Linked DNA regions of Mesorhizobium opportunistum WSM2075. The protein of the gene in region 1 interacts with the protein of each later gene in a pairwise test. Links are inferred from orthologs where the notes say so. Each region holds a gene or a part of one and is shown in the gene's direction. Other genes may lie near its edges. The genes, in order: leuS and ligA.

The links.
Region 2: the proteins of leuS (region 1) and ligA interact in binary tests that used the Escherichia coli proteins (3 or more experiments, as listed by UniProt). The link is inferred for Mesorhizobium opportunistum WSM2075 from one-to-one orthologs.

The regions. Positions count from the first base shown.
Region 1 is NC_015675.1:1,245,189-1,254,351, forward strand. What follows is about bases 21-3,219. They hold leuS (leucine--tRNA ligase), read left to right. Parts: upstream 21-394; coding sequence 395-3,019; downstream 3,020-3,219. Other genes in these bases: MESOP_RS05925 (YggS family pyridoxal phosphate-dependent enzyme), read right to left, coding at 21-238; lptE (LPS assembly lipoprotein LptE), read left to right, coding at 3,006-3,219. In the rest of the region: more of MESOP_RS05925, read right to left, coding at 1-20; more of lptE, read left to right, coding at 3,220-3,599; MESOP_RS05940 (DNA translocase FtsK), read left to right, coding at 3,822-6,407; fsa (fructose-6-phosphate aldolase), read right to left, coding at 6,478-7,134; MESOP_RS05950 (primosomal protein N'), read left to right, coding at 7,225-9,163.
Region 2 is NC_015675.1:3,655,326-3,666,737, forward strand. Bases 5,247-8,185 are described here. They hold ligA (NAD-dependent DNA ligase LigA), read left to right. Parts: upstream 5,247-5,583; coding sequence 5,584-7,788; downstream 7,789-8,185. Other genes in these bases: recN (DNA repair protein RecN), read left to right, coding at 5,247-5,449; MESOP_RS17575 (DUF2461 domain-containing protein), read left to right, coding at 7,788-8,185. In the rest of the region: cell division protein FtsZ, read left to right, coding at 1-1,205; lpxC (UDP-3-O-acyl-N-acetylglucosamine deacetylase), read left to right, coding at 1,486-2,436; MESOP_RS17560 (outer membrane protein assembly factor BamD), read left to right, coding at 2,689-3,558; more of recN, read left to right, coding at 3,776-5,246; more of MESOP_RS17575, read left to right, coding at 8,186-8,480; MESOP_RS17580 (AzlC family ABC transporter permease), read left to right, coding at 8,661-9,389; MESOP_RS17585 (AzlD family protein), read left to right, coding at 9,386-9,682; MESOP_RS17590 (aminopeptidase P family protein), read right to left, coding at 9,774-11,412. UniProt on the Escherichia coli protein: DNA ligase that catalyzes the formation of phosphodiester linkages between 5'-phosphoryl and 3'-hydroxyl groups in double-stranded DNA using NAD as a coenzyme and as the energy source for the reaction.

The DNA.
Region 1 (9,163 bases):
GGTGCAGCTCGATGTCCGGGAAAGCGCCTTTCAGCGGCGGCCATTTGCCTTGCGCCTCCTGCACGCGATTCTCACCGAAGACGCGCTGGCCGGCCTCGATGACCGGGCCGATGTCGGCGGCCTCGAAGGTCTTGGAGACGGCGACGAGCGTCACCGCACCGGCTTCGCGGCCTGCCTCGCGCTCGGCCGCGGCAATCTTCGCCTTGACCGCAAAAAACTGCTGAACGGCGTCGCCCATATGCAAATCCTGCTGTTTTGACCCGCGTTTTTGACCGACGCGATGCCCATATGGTTGACGGGTTTGCCAAACCATGGTGAACACCCGGACCACATTCCCTGAACTGCCGAGCGTCTCGCCCGCAGTCCGTGCATGCTTTTAAGTGAAAAACGTCCCATGGCAACCGAACGATACAATCCGCGCGCGTCAGAACCCAAATGGCAGAAGGCCTGGGCTGCCAAGAAGCTTTTCGAAGCGCACAATGACGATCCGCGCCCGAAATACTACGTGCTGGAGATGTTCCCCTATCCGTCGGGGCGCATCCATATCGGCCACACCCGCAACTACACGATGGGCGACGTGGTGGCGCGCTACAAGCGGGCCAAGGGCTTCAACGTGCTGCATCCGATGGGCTGGGACGCCTTCGGCATGCCGGCCGAGAATGCGGCGATGCAGAACAAGGTCCATCCCAAGGAATGGACCTACCAGAACATCGCCACCATGCGCGAGCAGCTCAAGGTCATGGGCCTGTCGCTGGACTGGGCGCGCGAATTCGCCACCTGCGACGTCGACTATTATCACCGCCAGCAGATGCTGTTCCTCGACTTCGTCGAGAAGGGCCTGGTGACGCGCAAATCCTCCAAGGTCAACTGGGACCCGGAGGACATGACCGTGCTCGCCAACGAGCAGGTCATCGACGGGCGCGGCTGGCGCTCGGGCGCGCTGGTCGAACAGCGCGAGCTGACGCAATGGTTCTTCAAGATCACCGACTTCGCCCAGGACCTGCTGGATTCACTGGACGGCCTCGACGAGTGGCCCGAAAAAGTGAAGCTGATGCAGCAGAACTGGATCGGCCGCTCGGAAGGCCTGCTGATCCGATGGCCTTTGGCCTCGGACATTGCCGGCGAACACGAGCTGGAAGTCTACACGACGCGGCCCGACACCATCTTCGGCGCTTCCTTCATGGCGATCGCCGCCGATCATCCGCTGGCCAAAAAGGCGGCCGAGACCAGTCCGGCACTGGCGAAGTTCATCGACGAGGTCCGCCATATGGGCACGTCGGTGGCGGCGCTGGAGACGGCCGAGAAAAAGGGTTTCGACACCGGCATCCGCGCCGTCCACCCGTTCGACGACAGCTGGACGCTGCCTGTCTACGTGGCCAATTTCGTGCTGATGGAATACGGCACCGGCGCCATCTTCGGCTGCCCGGCGCATGACCAGCGCGACCTCGACTTCGCCAACAAATATGGCCTGCCGGTGGTGCCGGTGGTGATGCCGGAAGGCGAGAATCAGGCGACCTTCCAGATCGTCGACGTGGCCTATGGCGACGATGGCGCGATGATCAATTCGCGCTTCCTCGACGGCATGAAGCCGGACCAGGCTTTCGACGAGGTGGCGAAGCTCCTGGAGCAGAAGACGATCGGCAACCGGCCGATGGCCGAACGCAAGGTGAATTTCCGCCTGCGCGACTGGGGCATTTCGCGCCAGCGCTACTGGGGCTGCCCGATCCCGATGATCCATTGCGAGGATTGCGGCGTGGTGCCGGTGCCGAAGGCGGACCTGCCGGTCAAGCTGCCCGACGACGTCGATTTCGACCGGCCGGGCAACCCGCTCGACCGTCATCCGACATGGCGGCATGTGAAGTGCCCGCGATGCGGCAAGGACGCGCGCCGCGAAACCGACACGATGGACACGTTCGTCGATTCGTCGTGGTATTTCGCTCGCTTCACCGCGCCCTGGGCGCACGAGCCGACCGATCCCAAGGCGGCGAACGAATGGCTGCCGGTCGACCAGTATATCGGTGGCATCGAGCACGCGATCCTGCACCTGCTCTATTCGCGTTTCTTCACCCGTGCCATGCGCGAGACCGGCCATGTCGATCTGGCCGAGCCCTTCAAGGGCCTGTTCACGCAAGGCATGGTGGTGCATGAAACCTATCGCGTCGGGTCGGCATCGAACGGCCGCTGGCTGGCGCCGACCGAGGTGCGGCTGGAGGAAGCCGACGGCAAGCGCCGCGCCATCGAGGTCGCCACCGGCGAGGACGCGACGATCGGCCCGCTCGAGAAGATGTCGAAGTCGAAGAAGAACACGGTCAGTCCGGAGGACATCACCGACGGCTACGGCGCCGATACGGCGCGCTGGTTCATGCTGTCGGATTCACCGCCTGAGCGCGATGTCGAATGGACCGACGATGGCGCCGCCGGCGCGCATCGCTTCATGCAGCGCATCTGGCGGCTGGTATCGACGGCAGCCGAAACGCTGGCAGGCGTCAAGCCGGCGGCCGCCGACAATGGTGAAGCCGGCGCGGTTTCCAAGGCCGCGCACAAGATACTCAAGGCGGTTGGCGAGGACATCGAGAAGCTCGCCTTCAACCGCGCCATTGCCCGCATCTATGAACTGGCCAACGTGCTGACCGCGCCGCTCAACGACGTGGCGGAAGGCAAGGCCGATCCGGCGATGCAAGGCGCCTGTCGCCAGGCGGTTGAGATCCTGGTGCACCTGATCGCGCCTGTGATGCCGCATTTGTCCGAGGAGTGCTGGGAGGCGCTGGGCGGCACCGATCTGGTTGCCGAACGGCCGTGGCCGGTCTTCGATCCGGCGCTGGTCGTCGACAATGAGGTCACCTATCCGGTCCAGGTCAACGGCAAGAAACGTGGGGATTTGACAATTGCCCGCGACGCGGACCAAGGTGCGGTCGAAAAAGCTGTGCTCGCTCTCGACTTCGTGCAGAAAGCGCTCGAAGGTAAGGCCCCGCGCAAGGTGATCATCGTGCCGCAGAGGATCGTCAATGTCGTTGCCTGACCTTGAGTTACCTAACCCGGAAAAGACAGAGCTGAGCCGCCTGCTGCGGCGCATCGCGCTTGCCGGCCTTTTCGGCTCGCTCGCATTGGTCTCGGCCTGCCAGGTGCGGCCGCTCTATTCGAACGCGCCGCTGTCCACGGGCTCGACCGCAAATGCCGAGCTGGCGTCGATTGCCGTCAAGCCGGTCAACACACGCTATGCCCAGCAGGTGCGCAACAATCTGATCTTCGGATTTGGGCGCGGCGCCGGCGAACCGGCCTCGCCGCTTTATTCGCTTGGTCTCAGCGTAACCGAAGCCGTCGATTCGGCCGCGCTGGTGCAGGTCCAGACCGATCAGGACGAGCCGACCGCCGGTTCGGTGACGCTGACCGCCAGCTACACGCTGACCGATGCGAAAACCGGCGCCGTCATCACGGTCGGCAAGCGGGCGATCACCTCGTCCTTCGACAGGCCGCGGCAGGAATTTGCCTCGTATCGGGCGCAGATCGACGCTGAAAACCGCGCCGCGCGCGAGCTGGCCGAAGCCCTGCAATTGTCCATCGCCCAGGATCTGGCGCGGCACGGCAAGACGGCTGGCTAACGCCGTTTTTCGTTTCACGCAAAAGCCGAGCCACGGACGGGCAAAACGCGCCGGCCTTCGGGCCGCCAGCGGCATGTGAATTCTGATCTTCGAAGCGCCTCGCGACGGCCAGGGTCCGGTTTTATTTTCAGCTTTTCCATCGCTCCGGCGCTGCCGACGGGAAGCAACTGTTAACCACTCGCTCCCTATTGCTCAGCAGACGTTTCAGAGTGAGTCTTGAGCATGGAATCCAGGCGTTTTCTCCGGGTCAATTCATTGAAGGCAGCTTCGCCCGATGACCCCGGGGTAAAGCGTTTCAACACCATGGGCGACAAGGCGGATGGCTGGCAAACCGGCGCGGCCGGAGCCGGCAACTCCGGTGATTTCGTCGATCTTGGCGGCAACGAAAGCCCAGCCTGGCAAGACTATTTCTTCCTGGCGCCCAATGTGCGGTTTACCCGCACGCCGGACTACGAAGCCAAGACGCGCCATCCGCAGCGCGACCAGATTGCCGCCGAGCAAAGCGAACCGCCGGTCCCACCGGCGCAGCAAGCAAGCGCACGGCCCGCCGCGGTCCCGCCATCCCATGCAGCCACGTCTTCACCATTGCTGAAGAGCCGGAACCCCGTCTTGGACGCCGTCCGCTCGACTGCCGGCAACAGGGGCGCGGTGCTGCAGAGGCCGGCGGGTTCGGCCCCGACATCCGTTACGCCAAGGCATGCTGGCGAACCGGCACGGACCGCTGCGCCTGCGGGGTCAAGGATCATCGCAACATCACGCGCATCCGCGCCGACCCAGGGGACGGCGGCGCCGGTCAAAACCACCGGCCGTGAAAGAGTGCGTTGGCCCTATCTGTCGGATCACGCCTTTTTCGAGGTCATGGCGCCCTACATGGTCGAGGCTCCGTCGCCGGTGCCGCAAGCCGTCCCGGCGCCGCGCCCGGCCGGGCCGGTCGTCGCCAAACCGGCCGAGAGCCACGCCGCGCCCACGGCGGATCCCACCTCGCTGTTCCGCGTCATCGAATGCCTTCCGGGCCTGCAAGCTCCGCCCGCCTCGCCGGACGTCCGTCCGGCCAATTCGAACCAGGCCGAGGTCCAGCCGGTGGCGAGCAGCGCGCCGCGACAGGCCCGGACTGCGGCTGCAACTTCCGCCGTCGCGCGCAATGCCGTTCCGGTCCAGGTCGCGCAAAGCCTGGAGGAGACCGTGCAGGCTCCGGCCGGGCGCGCCTCGTCGCCGCTGCCCAAGGTCGGCAAGATCGTGCCGTCCACGACCGGCGAGGCATACGAGCTTCCCTCCGAGGAGCTGCTCCAGCAGCCGCCGGAAGGGCAGGGCTTCTACATGTCGCAGGAGCGGCTCGAGCAGAATGCCGACCTCCTGGAAAGCGTGCTGGAGGATTTCGGCGTGCGCGGCGAGATCATCCACGTTCGCCCTGGTCCGGTCGTGACACTCTATGAGTTCGAGCCGGCGCCGGGCGTCAAATCGTCTCGCGTCATCGGTCTCGCCGACGATATCGCCCGTTCCATGTCGGCGATTTCGGCGCGCGTCGCCGTGGTGCCCGGCCGCAACGTCATCGGCATCGAGCTTCCGAACGAGACCCGCGAGACCGTCTATTTCCGCGAGCTGATCGAATCGCAGGGTTTCCGCAAGACCAGTTGCAAGCTGGCGCTTTGCCTCGGCAAGACGATAGGCGGCGAGCCCGTCATCGCCGAATTGGCGAAGATGCCGCATCTGCTCGTTGCCGGCACCACCGGCTCCGGCAAGTCGGTCGCCATCAACACCATGATCCTGTCGCTGCTCTACCGGCTGAAGCCGGAAGAATGCCGGCTGATCATGGTCGATCCCAAGATGCTCGAACTCTCCGTCTATGACGGCATCCCGCATCTTCTGACCCCCGTCGTCACGGACCCCAAGAAGGCCGTCACCGCGCTCAAATGGGCGGTGCGCGAGATGGAGGACCGCTACCGCAAGATGGCGCGGCTCGGCGTGCGCAACATCGACGGCTACAACGAGCGCGCCGCCCAGGCCCGTGACAAGGGTGAGACGGTCGTCATGACCGTTCAGGCCGGCTTCGAGAAGGGCACCGGCGAGCCGCTCTTCGAGCAGCAGGAAATCGACCTCGCGCCGATGCCCTATATCGTCGTCATCGTCGACGAAATGGCCGACCTGATGATGGTCGCCGGCAAGGAGATCGAAGGCGCGATCCAGCGCCTGGCACAGATGGCGCGCGCGGCCGGCATCCATTTGATCATGGCGACGCAGCGCCCCTCGGTCGATGTCATCACCGGCACGATCAAGGCCAACTTCCCGACCCGGATTTCCTTCCAGGTGACGTCCAAGATCGACAGCCGCACCATCCTGGGCGAGCAGGGCGCCGAGCAGCTGCTTGGCCAGGGCGACATGCTGCACATGATGGGCGGCGGGCGCATTTCGCGCGTGCACGGCCCCTTTGTCTCCGACGCGGAGGTCGAGCACGTCGTGGCGCATCTGAAGGCTCAGGGCCGCCCCGAATATCTGGAAACCGTGACGGCCGACGAGGATGAAGAGGAAGACGACGGCGACCAGGGAGCCGTCTTCGACAAGGGATCGGTTGCAGCCGAAGACAGCGATGCGACCTACGACGAGGCGGTCAAGGTGGTGGTGCGCGACAAGAAGTGCTCGACCTCCTATATCCAGCGCCGCCTCGGCATCGGCTACAACCGCGCCGCTTCACTGGTCGAGCGCATGGAGAAGGAAGGGCTGGTCGGCGCACCCAACCATGTCGGAAAGCGCGAGATCATGACGGGCCGGCGCCCGCCGGTTGCCACGCCCGACGACGACGCCGCTGATTGACCGGCAGGTCCACGAAGGTCAATAAAAAAGGCCGGTTGCCCGGCCTTTTTGGTATCGGATATCGGATCGCTCAGCTGATCTTCTGGCCGGTCTTGGCCCAGTCGGCGAGGAAGGCGGCGAGGCCTTTGTCGGTCAGCGGGTGGTTGACCAGCGCCTTCAGCGTGGCCGGCGGCGCGGTGACGACATCGGCCCCAATCAGGGCCGCCTGCTTGACGTGGTTCACCGTGCGCACCGAAGCGGTCAGGATCTCGGTCTGGAAATCGTAATTGTCGTAGATCTGACGGATCTCCTGGATCACCTCCATGCCGTCCGAGCCGGTGTCGTCGATGCGGCCGACGAAGGGCGAGATGAAGGAAGCGCCGGCCTTGGCGGCGAGCAGCGCCTGGTTGGCCGAGAAGCACAGCGTGACATTGACCATGCGGTTCATTTCGGTGCGGATCGTCTTGCAGGCCTTCAGCCCATCGAGCGTCAACGGCACCTTTATGGTGACATTCGGCGCGATTTTGGCCAGCACCTCGGCCTCGGCCATCATGTTCTTGTACTCGGTGGCCACGACTTCGGCCGAAACCGGGCCTTCGACGATGTCGCAGATCTGCTTGGTGACCTCGGAGATCTTGCCGCCCGATTTCAGGATCAGCGAGGGATTGGTGGTGACGCCGTCGAGCAGCCCCAGATCGATCAGCTCACGGATTTCCTTGATGTCGGCGGTGTCGGCAAAAAATTTCATGGCGGTCTCCTGAAGATTTCGGCGTGCTTGGGAAGGCACGTTCAGCGTTGCTCTTTGATCTAGACCAAAGTCGGGGCAAGGTCACGCCTCATGATCGAAGATTCGCCCTTTGTCGCAGCCGCACCGGTGCTGGTGCCGATGCCTGCAGAACGCCCTTACACCTATGCCGTGCCCGCCGGCATGCGCGTCGTGCCGGGCTCGATCGTGCGCGTGCCGCTCGGGCCGCGCCAGGTCGCCGGGATCGTCTGGGATGGCGTGGTCGAGAATATCGACGCAAAAAAGCTGCGCCCCATCGAACAGGTCTTCGATTGCCCGCCGATCGACCGTTCGATGCGCCGCTTCGTCGACTGGGTGGCGCAGTACACGCTGTCGGCGCCGGGCATGGTGGCGCGCATGCTGCTCCGGGCGCCGGAAGCCTTCGATCCGGAACCGTGGATCGAGGGGCTGCAGCGCACGCTTCTGGTCCCCGACCGGATGACGAGCGCCAGGGAGCGGGTGCTGGAGGTGGCCGAAGGCGGCCTTGCCTGGACGCGCTCCGGCCTCGCCCATGCCGCTGGCGTGTCGTCGACGGTGATCGAGGGGCTGAAGGCGCAAGGCGTGTTCGAGACGGTGATGATCCCACCGCGGCCGGTGGTGGCCGCGCCTGATTCCCTGTATGCCGTGCCCGAATTGATGCCGGACCAGAATGACGCTGCATCGATGCTGCGCGCCAATGTCGCGGCCGGCACCTTCAACGTCGCGCTGCTCGACGGCGTCACCGGGTCGGGCAAGACGGAGGTTTATTTCGAGGCGGTGGCGGCCGCCCTCGACCAGGGCAAGCAGGTGCTGATCCTGCTGCCGGAAATCGCACTGACCCACGCTTTCCTCGAACGCTTCCAGCAGCGCTTCGGCGCCAAGCCCGGCGAATGGCATTCCGATCTGCCGCCAAGGATGCGCGAAAAGGTCTGGCGGCAAGTGGCTGAGGGCACTGTGCGCGTCGTCGCCGGCGCGCGCTCGGCGCTGTTCCTGCCGTTCAAGGAGCTCGGCCTGATCGTTGTCGACGAAGAGCACGACCCCGCCTACAAGCAGGAAGACCGCGTTTTCTATAACGCCCGCGACATGGCGGTCGTGCGCGGCCACATCGGGGGTTTCCCAGTCGTGCTGGCGTCGGCGACGCCATCGGTCGAGAGCCGAGTCAATGCGAGCCAAGGCAAATACAACAGAGCCATTCTCTCGGCTCGTTTCGCCGAGGCGGCGCTGCCGCAGCTGAAGTCGATCGACATGCGGCGCGCGCCGCCGGCGCGTGGCGGCTTCCTGTCGCCGGTGCTGCTCGACCATATGCGCCAGACGCTGGAGAGGAAGGAACAATCGCTCTTGTTCCTCAACCGGCGCGGCTATGCGCCACTGACGCTGTGCCGCGTCTGCGGCCATCGCTTCGGCTGTCCGGTCTGCTCGGCCTGGCTGGTCGAGCACCGCTTTCGCGGCCAGCTGGTCTGCCACCATTGCGGTCACAATGAGCGCCGCCCGGAAGCCTGCCCGGAATGCGGCACGCTCGATCACCTGGTCGCCTGCGGGCCGGGCGTCGAGCGCATCGCCGAGGAGGTGGTCGCGCATTTCCCCGACGCGCGCACCATTGTTTTGTCATCGGACCTGATGGGCGGCGTGCGGCGTCTGCGGCTGGAACTGGAGGCGATCGCCGATGGCGAGGCCGACATCGTCATCGGCACGCAGCTTGTCGCCAAGGGCCACAATTTTCCCAATATGACGCTGGTCGGTGTCGTCGACGCCGATCTCGGCCTTGCCAATGGCGATCCGCGTGCCGCCGAGCGCACCTTCCAGCTGCTCAGCCAGGTGACCGGCCGCGCCGGCCGCACCGGCAAGAAGAGCCTTGGCCTGTTGCAGACCTTTCAGCCCGACCATCCGGTGATGCGGGCGATCGTTTCCGGCGACGCCGAGGCGTTTTACGAGCGCGAGATCGCCGAGCGTGAGCGCGCGGCGCTGCCGCCCTTCGGCCGGCTCGCCGGCGTCATCGTCAGCGCAGTGACGCGGG
Region 2 (11,412 bases), 2.4 Mb from region 1 along the record:
ACACCCTGATCGTCATCCCCAACCAGAACCTGTTCCGGCTGGCCAATGACAAGACCACCTTCGCCGACGCCTTCGCCATGGCCGACCAGGTGCTCTATTCCGGTGTTGCCTGCATCACCGACCTGATGGTCAAGGAAGGCCTGATCAACCTCGACTTCGCCGACGTGCGTTCGGTGATGCGCGAAATGGGCAAAGCCATGATGGGCACCGGCGAAGCTTCGGGCGAGGGCCGTGCAATGGCCGCCGCCGAGGCAGCGATCGCCAACCCGCTGCTCGACGAGACGTCGATGAGGGGCGCCAAGGGCCTGCTGATCTCGATCACCGGCGGTCGCGACCTCACCCTGTTCGAGGTCGACGAAGCGGCGACCCGTATCCGCGAGGAAGTCGACCAGGACGCCAACATCATCCTGGGCGCCACCTTCGACGAAGAACTCGAAGGCGTCATCCGTGTCTCGGTGGTCGCCACCGGCATCGACAAGTCGGCGGCTGAAATCGCCGCCGCGCCGATCGCGATCCGCACCGCACCGCAGAAGCCGGCCGCCCGTCCGGCGGTGGCAGCGGTGGAAAGCCGCCCGGCGCCGGTCCAGCAGACCGCATACGAGCCGCGCGCCGCGGACCCGGTCGCCGAAGCCATCCAGCTCGCCGAGGCAAACGCCGCGGCCATGGCGCAGGCTCGCCCGGCTCCTGTCGCCCATGCGGACGATTTCCGCCCGCAGAGCAAGATCTTCCAGGCGCCGCCGGCACAGCCGCAGCCAATGGCACAGCCGGTGGTCCAGCAGATGGTGCAGCCGGCTCCGCAGCCGCGCGAAATGCTGCGTGAGGTGCAGCAGCCTGTGGCGATGGCGCCGCAGCGCATGCCGCGCGTCGAGGATTTTCCGCCGGTCGTGAAGGCCGAGGTGGATGCCAAGAGCCGCCCGGCCGACCATGAGAACAACAGCGGGCCGATGGGCCTGTTGAAGCGCCTGACCAACGGCCTGACCCGCCGCGAGGAGGAGCCCGCACGGCTGCAGCCGGCGCAACCGCGCGAGCCCAAGCTGCGCCAGGCGGCACCGGAAGTGCGCCGTCTCGCCAGCCAGGACGCCCAGCTCTATGCGCCGCGCCGCGGCCAGCTGGACGACCAGGGCCGCCTGACGCCGCAGACGCGGGCGACTCAGGACGACGATCAGCTGGAGATTCCGGCGTTCCTGCGCCGCCAGGCCAACTGAGCGGTTAACAGGCTGTAACAATTGTTAACAGGCAAGCAAGAAATTGCTTGCCTGTTAACGTTTAAAATGTTGCAAAAACAACGACTTATGACGTCATTTGAATTCCTATTCGCGGTTACAAAGAGTAAGAAACCGTGATTTGGAGTCTCCCTGCCGGGACACTATCTTCGCTGCCTACCACAGTCGGTCTGCCGGGATTTCGGGGGAAGTCGCCCTGCCAGCCGATCTAACAAGAGCCGCGCCCTCGGGCTGGAGAAGCGGACCTAGGCATTACGGGCTTATGGGGATTGTCTTGCACGACTACCAGACGACAGTGAAGGCGCGCGCGTCGCTTACGGGCACCGGCGTTCACAGCGGCAAAGAAGTTTCCGTCAGTTTCCTGCCCGCGGATGCCGATACCGGCATCGTGTTCCAGCTTGTCAGCGAGAAAGGGCAGGGCCGTGAGTTCCGCGCCCTGTTTTCCGAGATCGGCGCCACCGACCTGTGCACCATGCTTGGCGATCCGGCAGGCGAGCATATCGCCACCGTCGAGCACATCATGGCCGCTTTGTTAGGCCTCGGCATCGACAATGTCCTCATCGAGATCGACGGTCACGAGGTTCCCATCCTCGACGGCAGCGCCATGGCGTTCGTGGAAGCCATCGACCAGGCGGGCGTCGAGACCTTGCCGGTCAAGCGACGCTACATCAGGGTCGTCAAGCCGGTCCGCATCGAGAACGGTGCTTCCTGGGCGGAGTTCAGGCCTTATGATGGCACCCGTTTCGAGGTCGAGATCGACTTCGAAAGCCCGGCGATCGGACGCCAACTCTTCGCTTCCGACCTCAATGCAGACATTTTCCGCCGTGACATCGCGCGGGCCCGCACCTTCGGCTTCATGAAGGATGTCGAGCGGCTGTGGGCGGCCGGCTATGCGCTGGGATCCTCGCTTGAGAATTCGCTGGTGATCGGTGACGACAACCGCGTCATCAATATGGGCGGCTTGCGCTTCCCCAACGAATTCGTGCGCCACAAGACGCTGGACGCCATGGGCGACCTGGCGCTGGCCGGCGCCCGCTTCATCGGCTGTTTCCGCTCCTATCGCGGCGGCCACAGGCTGAACGCCGCGGCGCTGCGGCGGCTGCTGTCAGACCGCACGGCTTTCGAAATCGTCGAGACGACGCGTCGCGAGCGCGGCCGCGCCGCCGAGATGAACGCCGTCAATGCGCCGCTCTACGCACCCTGGATGATCTGAATTCCTCGACGTTTTCGGGACGGTGAGTGTTGCATGAATGCACCATCCGCCGGCGAAATCGCAGCGATACTCCGACTCGGTCCGGCCGCCACAAAAATGTGCGATTGGCTGGACATAGCGTTGCCGGGCAAGGCGGTTATGGTCTATGGCTGCTGCCGTCGATTAGTGCATGTCGCTCAAAAGTGGGGACCAGTTTTGGGACAACAGCATGCAAGAGGCATTAAAATAACGCCGAAAGGGCGCAATCCAATCATGTTTTTCAAGCGAGTCGGTCAATCGAAAGCGCCGCTGCGGTCTGTTTTCCTGGCGCTTTCGGTGGTTGTTCCATCGCTCTTTCTGTCGGCTTGCATGTCGTCCGAGAAAGACATCGACCTGTCGACCTATGTCGACCAGACCGAGCCGGCCGACGTTCTCTACAACCAGGGCCTCGCCAATCTGAATGCCGGCCGCCTGGACGAGGCGAGCAAGAAATTCGACGCCGTCGACCGCCAGCATCCTTATTCGGAATGGGCCCGCAAATCGATGGTGATGGGCGCCTTCGCCGACTATCGCAAGGGCAGCTACGACGAAGCGATCTCGTCGGCCAAGCGCTATCTGGCGCTTTACCCGTCCACCGATGACGCGCCCTATGCGCAGTACATCATCGGCCTGAGCTACTACCGCCAGATCAAGGACGTGACGCAGGATCAGAAGGAAGCACGCCAGACCTTGCAGACGATGCAGGATCTGGTTACGCGCTGGCCGACTTCGGAATATGTCGACGACGCCAAGGAGAAGATCCGCTTCGCCAACGACCAGCTCGCCGGCAAGGAAATGCAGATCGGCCGCTATTATCTGGAGCGCCGCGAATACATCGCCGCCGTCAAGCGCTTCCGCACCGTGGTGGAGAACTATTCCAATACGCGCCATGTCGAGGAAGCACTCGCTCGTCTCACGGAAAGCTATTACGCGATGGGGTTGACCTCGGAGGCCCAGACGGCCGCCGCGGTGCTCGGCACCAACTATCCCGACAGCCCATGGTACAAGGATTCCTACAAGCTGCTGCAGAGCAACGGGCTTGCACCGCGCGAGAATGCCGGATCGTGGATATCCAAGGCCGGAAAACTGATCACCGGCGCCTGACCGCCAGGCCTCGGACCGAAGCACGCGTTTTTGGATTGATCCGACGCTGAAACAAAAAGATAGTGCGGCGCTGCGACTCCAACCGGGTCGCGTGCCGCTCCACAGCGGTTCGGTGGTTTGATTGAAGCGCTGAGCCGTCCTAACTTTTTGTTCTACGCAATTCCCGTGGGAAAACCGCTACGCACTTTTCCTGGAATTGCTTGAGGTCCGGGTTCTGATGCTTGCCAGACTGTCGATCCGCGATATCGTCCTGATCGAGAAGCTGGATATCGACTTCCAGCCCGGTCTTTCCGTGCTGACCGGCGAAACCGGTGCCGGCAAATCCATCCTGCTCGATGCTTTGTCGCTGGCGCTCGGCGCGCGCGGCGATGCTTCGCTGGTGCGCCATGGCGCGGCGCAAGGCCAGGTCATCGCCGTGTTCGATGTGCCGCGCAACCATCCGGTGCGTGCGCTGCTTGCCGAAAATGCCATCGAGGATGACGGCGACATCATCCTGCGCCGCGTGCAGACGGCGGATGGCCGCACCCGGGTGTTCGTCAACGACCAGCCATCCAGCGTGACATTGATGCGCGATGTCGGCCACGCGCTGGTCGAGATCCACGGCCAGCACGATGAACGGGCCCTGGTCGATCCCGGTGCCCATCGCGACGTGCTCGATGCTTTCGGAGGCCATCTCGGCGCCGTCCGCTCGACCGGTGAGGCATGGCGGCACTGGCGCGCCTGCGAGCAGGAACTTACGCGCCACCGCGCCAAGGTGGCGGCGGCGGCGCGCGAGGCCGACTATCTGCGCGCGGCGGTCGCCGAACTGACCAAGCTCGATCCCCAGCCCGGCGAGGAAACGGAACTTGCCGAACTGCGCGCCCACATGATGCGCGCCGAGAAGATCGCATCCGAGATCCATGACGCGCAGGACGTGCTGTCCGGCCCGTCATCGCCCTTGCCGCAACTGGCCAGCCTGCTGAGGCGGCTGCAACGCAAGGCGACGGAGGCGCCCGGCCTGCTCGAGGACGTCGTCAAGTCGCTGGACGAGGCGATGCTGTCGCTCGATGCGGCGCAGTCTGGCGTCGAGGCCGCATTGCGGGCCACCGAATATGACCCGCAGCGGCTGGAAAAGGCGGAGGAGCGTCTGTTTTCGCTGCGTGCCGCGTCACGCAAGCACAGCGTCGCCGTCGACGACCTGGCGCAGTTGCGCGACACGATGGTTGCCGATCTTGCCGATCTCGATGCCGGCGAGGAACGCCTGCACGGGCTGGAAAAGCAGGCCGCTGCCGCATGCGAGGCCTATGACATCGCCGCCGCACAGCTTTCCTCGCTGCGCCACGCGGCGGCGATCGGCCTGACCATGGCCGTCATGGCCGAACTGCCGGCGCTGAAGCTCGAACGCGCCGCCTTCATTGTCGAGATGAAGAGCGAGGCCGAGACCCGCATGGAAGAGGGCATCGACCAGATCGAGTTCTGGGTGCGCACCAACCCCGGCACGCGGCCCGGCCCGATGATGAAGGTGGCTTCCGGTGGCGAGCTGTCGCGCTTCCTGCTGGCGCTGAAGGTGGCGCTGGCTGACCGTGGCTCGGCGCCGACGCTGGTTTTCGACGAAATCGACACCGGCGTGGGCGGCGCCGTGGCGGACGCCATCGGCCAAAGGCTGGCGCGGCTGTCGAAGCGCGTGCAGGTGCTCTCGGTCACCCATGCGCCGCAGGTGGCGGCGCGCGCGGCGACGCATTTCCTGATCTCCAAATCGGGAGGCACCGATCGCGTGGCGACCGGCATTGCCGAGATGGACAGGACGGCGCGGCAGGAAGAGATCGCCCGCATGCTGGCCGGCGCCACGATCACCGATGAGGCACGCGCCGCCGCCGAGCGGTTGTTGCGCGAAAACACAAACGCGGCATAGGAATATCCGGCGTGATGGATCGAGTCAGGATATGGCTCCATCCTGCTGGTCAGGAATGATCTTTTCCGAAAACCGGTTCCCACTTTTCGGGATCATGTTCTATTGTGACGCGGCATCGTTCGGGGACGAAAAACATGGCCGAAAAACCTGTCGATTCGCTCAGCGAAAGCGAGGCCGAAGCCGAGCTTCAGCGGCTGGCGGAGGAGATCGCCGAGCATGACCGGCGTTATCACACGGAAGACGCACCAACGATCACGGACGCCGAATATGACGCGCTGCGGCGTCGCAACCTGGCCATCGAGGAGCGCTTTCCCGGCCTTGTACGCGAGGATTCGCCGTCGCTCAGGGTCGGGGCCGCGCCGGCGGAAGGCTTCGCTAAGGTGCGCCACGCGGTGCCGATGCTCAGCTTGGCCAAGGCCTATACCGACGAGGACGTCACCGATTTCATCGAGCGCGGCCGGCGGTTCTTCGACCGCGACAAGGACCTCGACATCGCCTTCACCGCCGAGCCGAAGATCGACGGACTGTCGGCATCGCTGCGCTACGAGAAAGGCGTATTCGTGCAAGGCGCCACGCGTGGCAACGGTACGGTAGGTGAGGACATCACCGCCAATCTGAGGACCATCGCCGACATTCCCGCGAAGCTGAAAGGCTCGGGCTGGCCGGAAATCATCGAGATACGCGGCGAGGTCTACATGACCTATGCCGAGTTCGAGGCGCTGAAGGCACGCTCGGCGGCGGCCGGCGGCCAGGACTACGTCAATCCGCGCAACACGGCTGCCGGCTCGCTGCGCCAGAAGGACGCCTCCGTCACCGCCAGCCGTAACCTCAAATTCTTCGCCTACGCCTGGGGCTACACGACGGAAGATCCGGCACCGACCCAGTACGGTGCCGTGCAGAAATTCGCCGATTGGGGGTTCAAGATCAGCCCCTTGATGGTGCGGGCGAAGTCGGTCGAGGAACTGGTCGCGCACTATCACCGGATCGAAGAGCAGCGCTCCTCGCTGGGCTACGACATCGACGGCGTCGTCTACAAGGTCGACCAGCTGGAACTGCAGCGCCGGTGGGGATTCGTCACCGGCGAACCGCGCTGGGCTATCGCGCACAAATTCCCCGCCGAACAGGCAATGACGACCGTGCAGAAGATCGACATCCAGGTCGGCCGCACCGGCACGTTGGCGCCGGTGGCGCGTCTGGCACCGGTGACGGTCGGCGGCGTGGTGGTCGAGAACGTCACGCTGCACAATGAGGATTACATCAAGGGTTTCGACAGCAACGGCCAGCCGATCCGCGACGGCATCGACGTGCGCATCGGCGACACGGTGGTGATCCAGCGCGCCGGGGACGTCATTCCGCAGATCGTCAGCGTCGTCATCGACAAGCGTCCGGCCGACGCTACCCCTTACGAGTTCCCGCACACCTGCCCGGTTTGCGGTTCGCCGGCGACGCGCGAAATCAACGAGAAGACCGGCAAGGAGGATTCGCGGCGACGCTGCACGGGCGAACTGATCTGTGCCGCGCAAGCCGTGGAACGATTGCGCCATTTCGTCTCGCGCGGCGCCTTGGACATCGAAGGCCTTGGCGCGGAAAACATCGATACCTTCTTCAATGCCGGGTTGATCAAGACGGCCGCCGATATCTTCACGCTCAGGGATCGCCGGCCAGCCGTCACCAAGGCGCTGGCCGAGCGGCGCGAGGAGCAGGCCAGGCAGCGCGAGGCGGCATCCGGCAAGACGCGCAAGAATGTCCGCAGCGTCGAGGACCGCAACTATGAAGGCCTGGACAAGCTCTTCGCAGCCATCGATTCGCGCCGCGAACCGGAACTCGACCGCTTCATCTTCGCATTGGGCATCCGCCATATCGGCGAGACGACGGCGGCTTTGCTCGCCCGCACCTTCTCGACCATCGAGGAATTGATCCGCGTCGGCAAGGAGACGGCCGCGGCGGAAGATCCGCACACCGTGTTCCCGTCGATCAACGGCATCGGCGACACGGTGATCGATGCGCTGCGCGATTTCTTCGGCAATCAGCGCAATGACGACGTCCTTGAGAAGCTGCTCGAGCAGGTCAAGCCGAAGCCGTACATCGTCACCGTCTCGGCCGACAGCGAGGTCGCCGGCAAGACGATCGTGTTCACCGGCACGCTGGAGAAGATGACCCGCTCCGAAGCCAAGGCGATGGCCGAGCGTCTCGGCGCCAAGGTCGCCGGCTCGGTTTCGGCGAAGACCGACCTGCTGGTGGCGGGGCCTGGTGCGGGCTCGAAGCTCAAGCTCGCCAGCGAACTCGGCGTCGAGGTCATCGACGAGGACACCTGGCTGCAGCGGGTCGGCAAGTCCTGATGGAAAGCACCTTCAAAGGGTTCGGTCAAAAGGCCATTCCGTTCCTGAAGGCGCTGGATTTCCACCAGAGCCGGGAATGGTTTTTGGAGAACCGCGACCTGTTCGAAACGGAATTGCGCGATCCACTGGGCGATCTCGTCGACACGCTGACGCTGCGTTTTGCAGCGGCGGGGTTGGGTTTGCGCGGCGACCGCAAGAAGTCGCTGTTTCGCATCAATCGCGACGTGCGCTTCGCCAAGGATAAGCGACCCTACAACCGCCACCTGTCGGCCATCCTTTCGCCGGACGGCACCAAGATGGAACAAGGTGTGTTCTATGTGCATATCGGGTTGGAGGGTTGCTTCGCCGGCGTCGCCTGGTGGCAGCCGGAGGCCGCACTGCTGCTGGCGATACGCCGTTCCATCGAGACATGGCCCGAGAGGTTTCGCGCCATGGTGAAGGCGTTGAACAAGAATGGCCTCGAACTCGATGCCGAAGGCGCCATGAAACGCACGCCGCGCGGCTTCGAACACGTCATCGACAAAGACCTTGCCGCAGCCATTCGCAACCGGCATTTCGTCGTTCGCCACGTGATCGATCCGGCCGGCATTCACGGGCCGGAACTGGTCGAGGAGCTCGTCGATTTCACCTTGCGCGCCAAGCCGCTGCTCGATTGGGGCAGGGCTATCGAGGGCAAAACCGTGAAGGATTAAGCGTTACTCGAGCGCCGCCACGATCATTTCCGCTGATCGTTCGGCTCAAGCGAATTCGTGTGACAAGGCCGGGCATGCCACCTACATACCGCCACTCCTTGTTGTTGTGCATGGTTGTTGTGCATGTCGTAATCCCAAAACCGCTGCGCACTTTTGGGTGACATGCATCAGGAGTGGTTTATGGCGACGGACGTGATTTCGCAGGACGGCGATCGAAGCGATTTCTGGCAGGGCGTGCGGCTATCCATGCCCGTCGTGGTGGCGTCGGCGCCGTTCGCTGTCCTATTCGGGGCGCTTGCCGTCGACAATGGCTTCTCGGTCTTCGAAGCCTTCCTGATGAGCGCACTGGTTTATGGTGGCGCCAGCCAGATGGTCGGCATCCAGCTGTTCGGCCAGCACGTCGCGCCGTGGCTGATCGTGCTGTCGATCTTTGCCGTCAATTTCCGCCACGTGCTCTATTCCGCCGGCATCGGCCGGCGCATCGCGCACTGGCCTGTCGTCCAGCAGGCGCTTGGCTATTTCATCCTCACCGACCCGCAATTCGCGGTGGCCGAGGCGAGAGCGCAATCCGGACAGACGGTTGGTTTTGCCTGGTATCTGGGACTGGGCCTGCCCGTCTACGTGTTCTGGGTGATCGAAAGCGCGCTCGGCGCGATGTTCGGCAAGCTGATCCCCGATACGCATGCGCTGGGCATCGATTTCCTGCTGCCGATCTATTTTCTCGGCCTGGTGATGGGCTTCCGCAAGCGGCCGCTGTGGCTGCCGGTGGTGATCGCAAGCGCCGCCGCCTCGATCATCGCCTACAAGACGGTCGGCTCGCCCTGGCACGTCTCCATCGGCGCCATTGCCGGCGTGCTGCTCGCCGTCATCCTGCCGCCGCACCATAGCGGCGTGGAGACAAGGCCATGAGCACGACGTTCTGGATCATCATCGCCGCCGCGATCGCGACCTATCTGACGCGCATCGGCGGGCATCTGGTCATCTCCCGCTTCGACAACATCCATCCGCGCGTCGAGGCGGGCCTCAATGCCGTGCCCGCGGCGGTGCTGACGACACTGGTGGCACCGGAACTGTTGAACGCCGGACCGGCGGAATGGGCGGCATTGGTGGTCACGGCAGTGGTTTCGCTGCGCGGCGGGCTGATGGCGATGTTTCTGGCGGGGGCGGCGATGCTGATTTTGGCGCGGCAGTTTGTGGGGTGATTTTGCCGGCGCGAACGTTTCAAACGTCCGCGCCGCCCTTCATTGTCCTGCCGGGCATTTCTCCCCGTAAACGGGGAGAAAGTAGCTCATCTCAAATCTTGGCGTCGTGCGGCAATGGCGCGGTTGCCTTTTCCAGCCAGGCCAGCGTTTCGCCGTCGAGCATCGGGCCGATCTCGGCCAGCACGCGGGCATGGTAGGTGTCGAGCCAGTGCAATTCATCGCGCGTCAGGAGATCGCTGCGCACCAAACGGGTATCGATCGGCGCCAGCGTCAGCGTCTCGAAGCCGTGCATGGCGATGTCGCCGCCCTCGATTTCTGCCGCTGGCGTCACCAGGATCAGGTTCTCGATGCGAATGCCGTAGGAGCCTTCCTTGTAGTAGCCGGGTTCGTTCGAAAGCATCATGCCTTCGAGCAGTTTCTCGGTGCCGGTGCGGGCGATGCGCTGCGGGCCTTCGTGCACGGCGAGATATGAGCCGACGCCATGTCCGGTGCCATGGGCGAAGTCGCAGCCGTGCTTCCACAGCGCCATACGGGCGACGGCGTCGATCTCCGAGCCGCGCGTGCCGGCGGGGAAGCGCAGCGTGGAAATGCCGATCATGCCTTTCAGCACCAGCGTGAAGCGTTCTCGCATTTCCTCGGTCGGCTGGCCGATGGGTACGGTGCGGGTGATGTCGGTGGTGCCGTCCTGATATTGCGCGCCGGAATCGAGCAGGAACAGCTCGCCGGCCTTGAGCTTGCGGTTGGTGGCACGCGACACGCGGTAATGCATGATGGCGCCGTTCGGCCCGGCGCCGGAAATGGTGTCGAAGGAGACGTCGCGCAGCGGCATCTGGGTTTCCTCGCCGGTCTGCCGGCGCGTTTCCTCCAGCCGGGTGACGACCGCGATCTCGTCGAGGGAGCCGGGTTTCTGGCGCTCCAGCCAGCACAGCAGTTTCGCCACCGCCGCGCCGTCACGGCGATGCGCGGCGCGCGACCCGTTGATCTCGGCCTGGTTCTTGGTGGCGCGCGGGATGCGGGCCGGGTCGGGCGCGGCAACCACGGTGCCGCCATTGTCCTCGACCAGCATGCGCAGCCTCTCGGCCGCCAGCACCGGGTCGAGCGCGATCTTGGCGCCGCCCTTGGCAAGCGCCACGATGGCGGCTTCGAATTCGTCGGGCTCGTGCAAATCAGCGAGCTGGGTCAGATAGGCGGCGACCTGGCGCGAGAACTTGCGCTTGTCCATGAACAGCTTGTGCGATCCGTCGGCAGCGAGGATGGCGAAGCCAAGCGCCAGCGGCGTGTGCGGCACGTCACCGCCGCGGATGTTGAAGGCCCAGGCGATGGAGGAGGGGTCGGTCAGCACTGCATGAGTGGCGCCGTCCTTGCCGATCGCCGCCGCCAGCCGCGCCAGCTTGTCCTTGGCAAGTTCGCCGGCAAAGCCGATCGGGTGCAACTCGACGGGTGCCACCGGTGCCGCGGGTTGATCCTTCCAGATGATGTCGATCGGGTTCTTGGTCAGCGGCACCAGCACGGCGCCGATCTTGTCGGCAGCGGCCTGCAGCGCCTTGACCTCACCGACCGTGTGCAGCCACGGATCGAAGCCCAGCCGCGCGCCCTTGCCGATATTGTCCTTGAGCCAGACCGGGGGCGGGTTGTCGACCAGGCTTTCGACCGAGAAGATGTCGAGATCGACCTCGCTGCGCACCTGCAGCGTGTAGCGCCCGTCGACAAAGATGAAGGCGCGGTCGCGC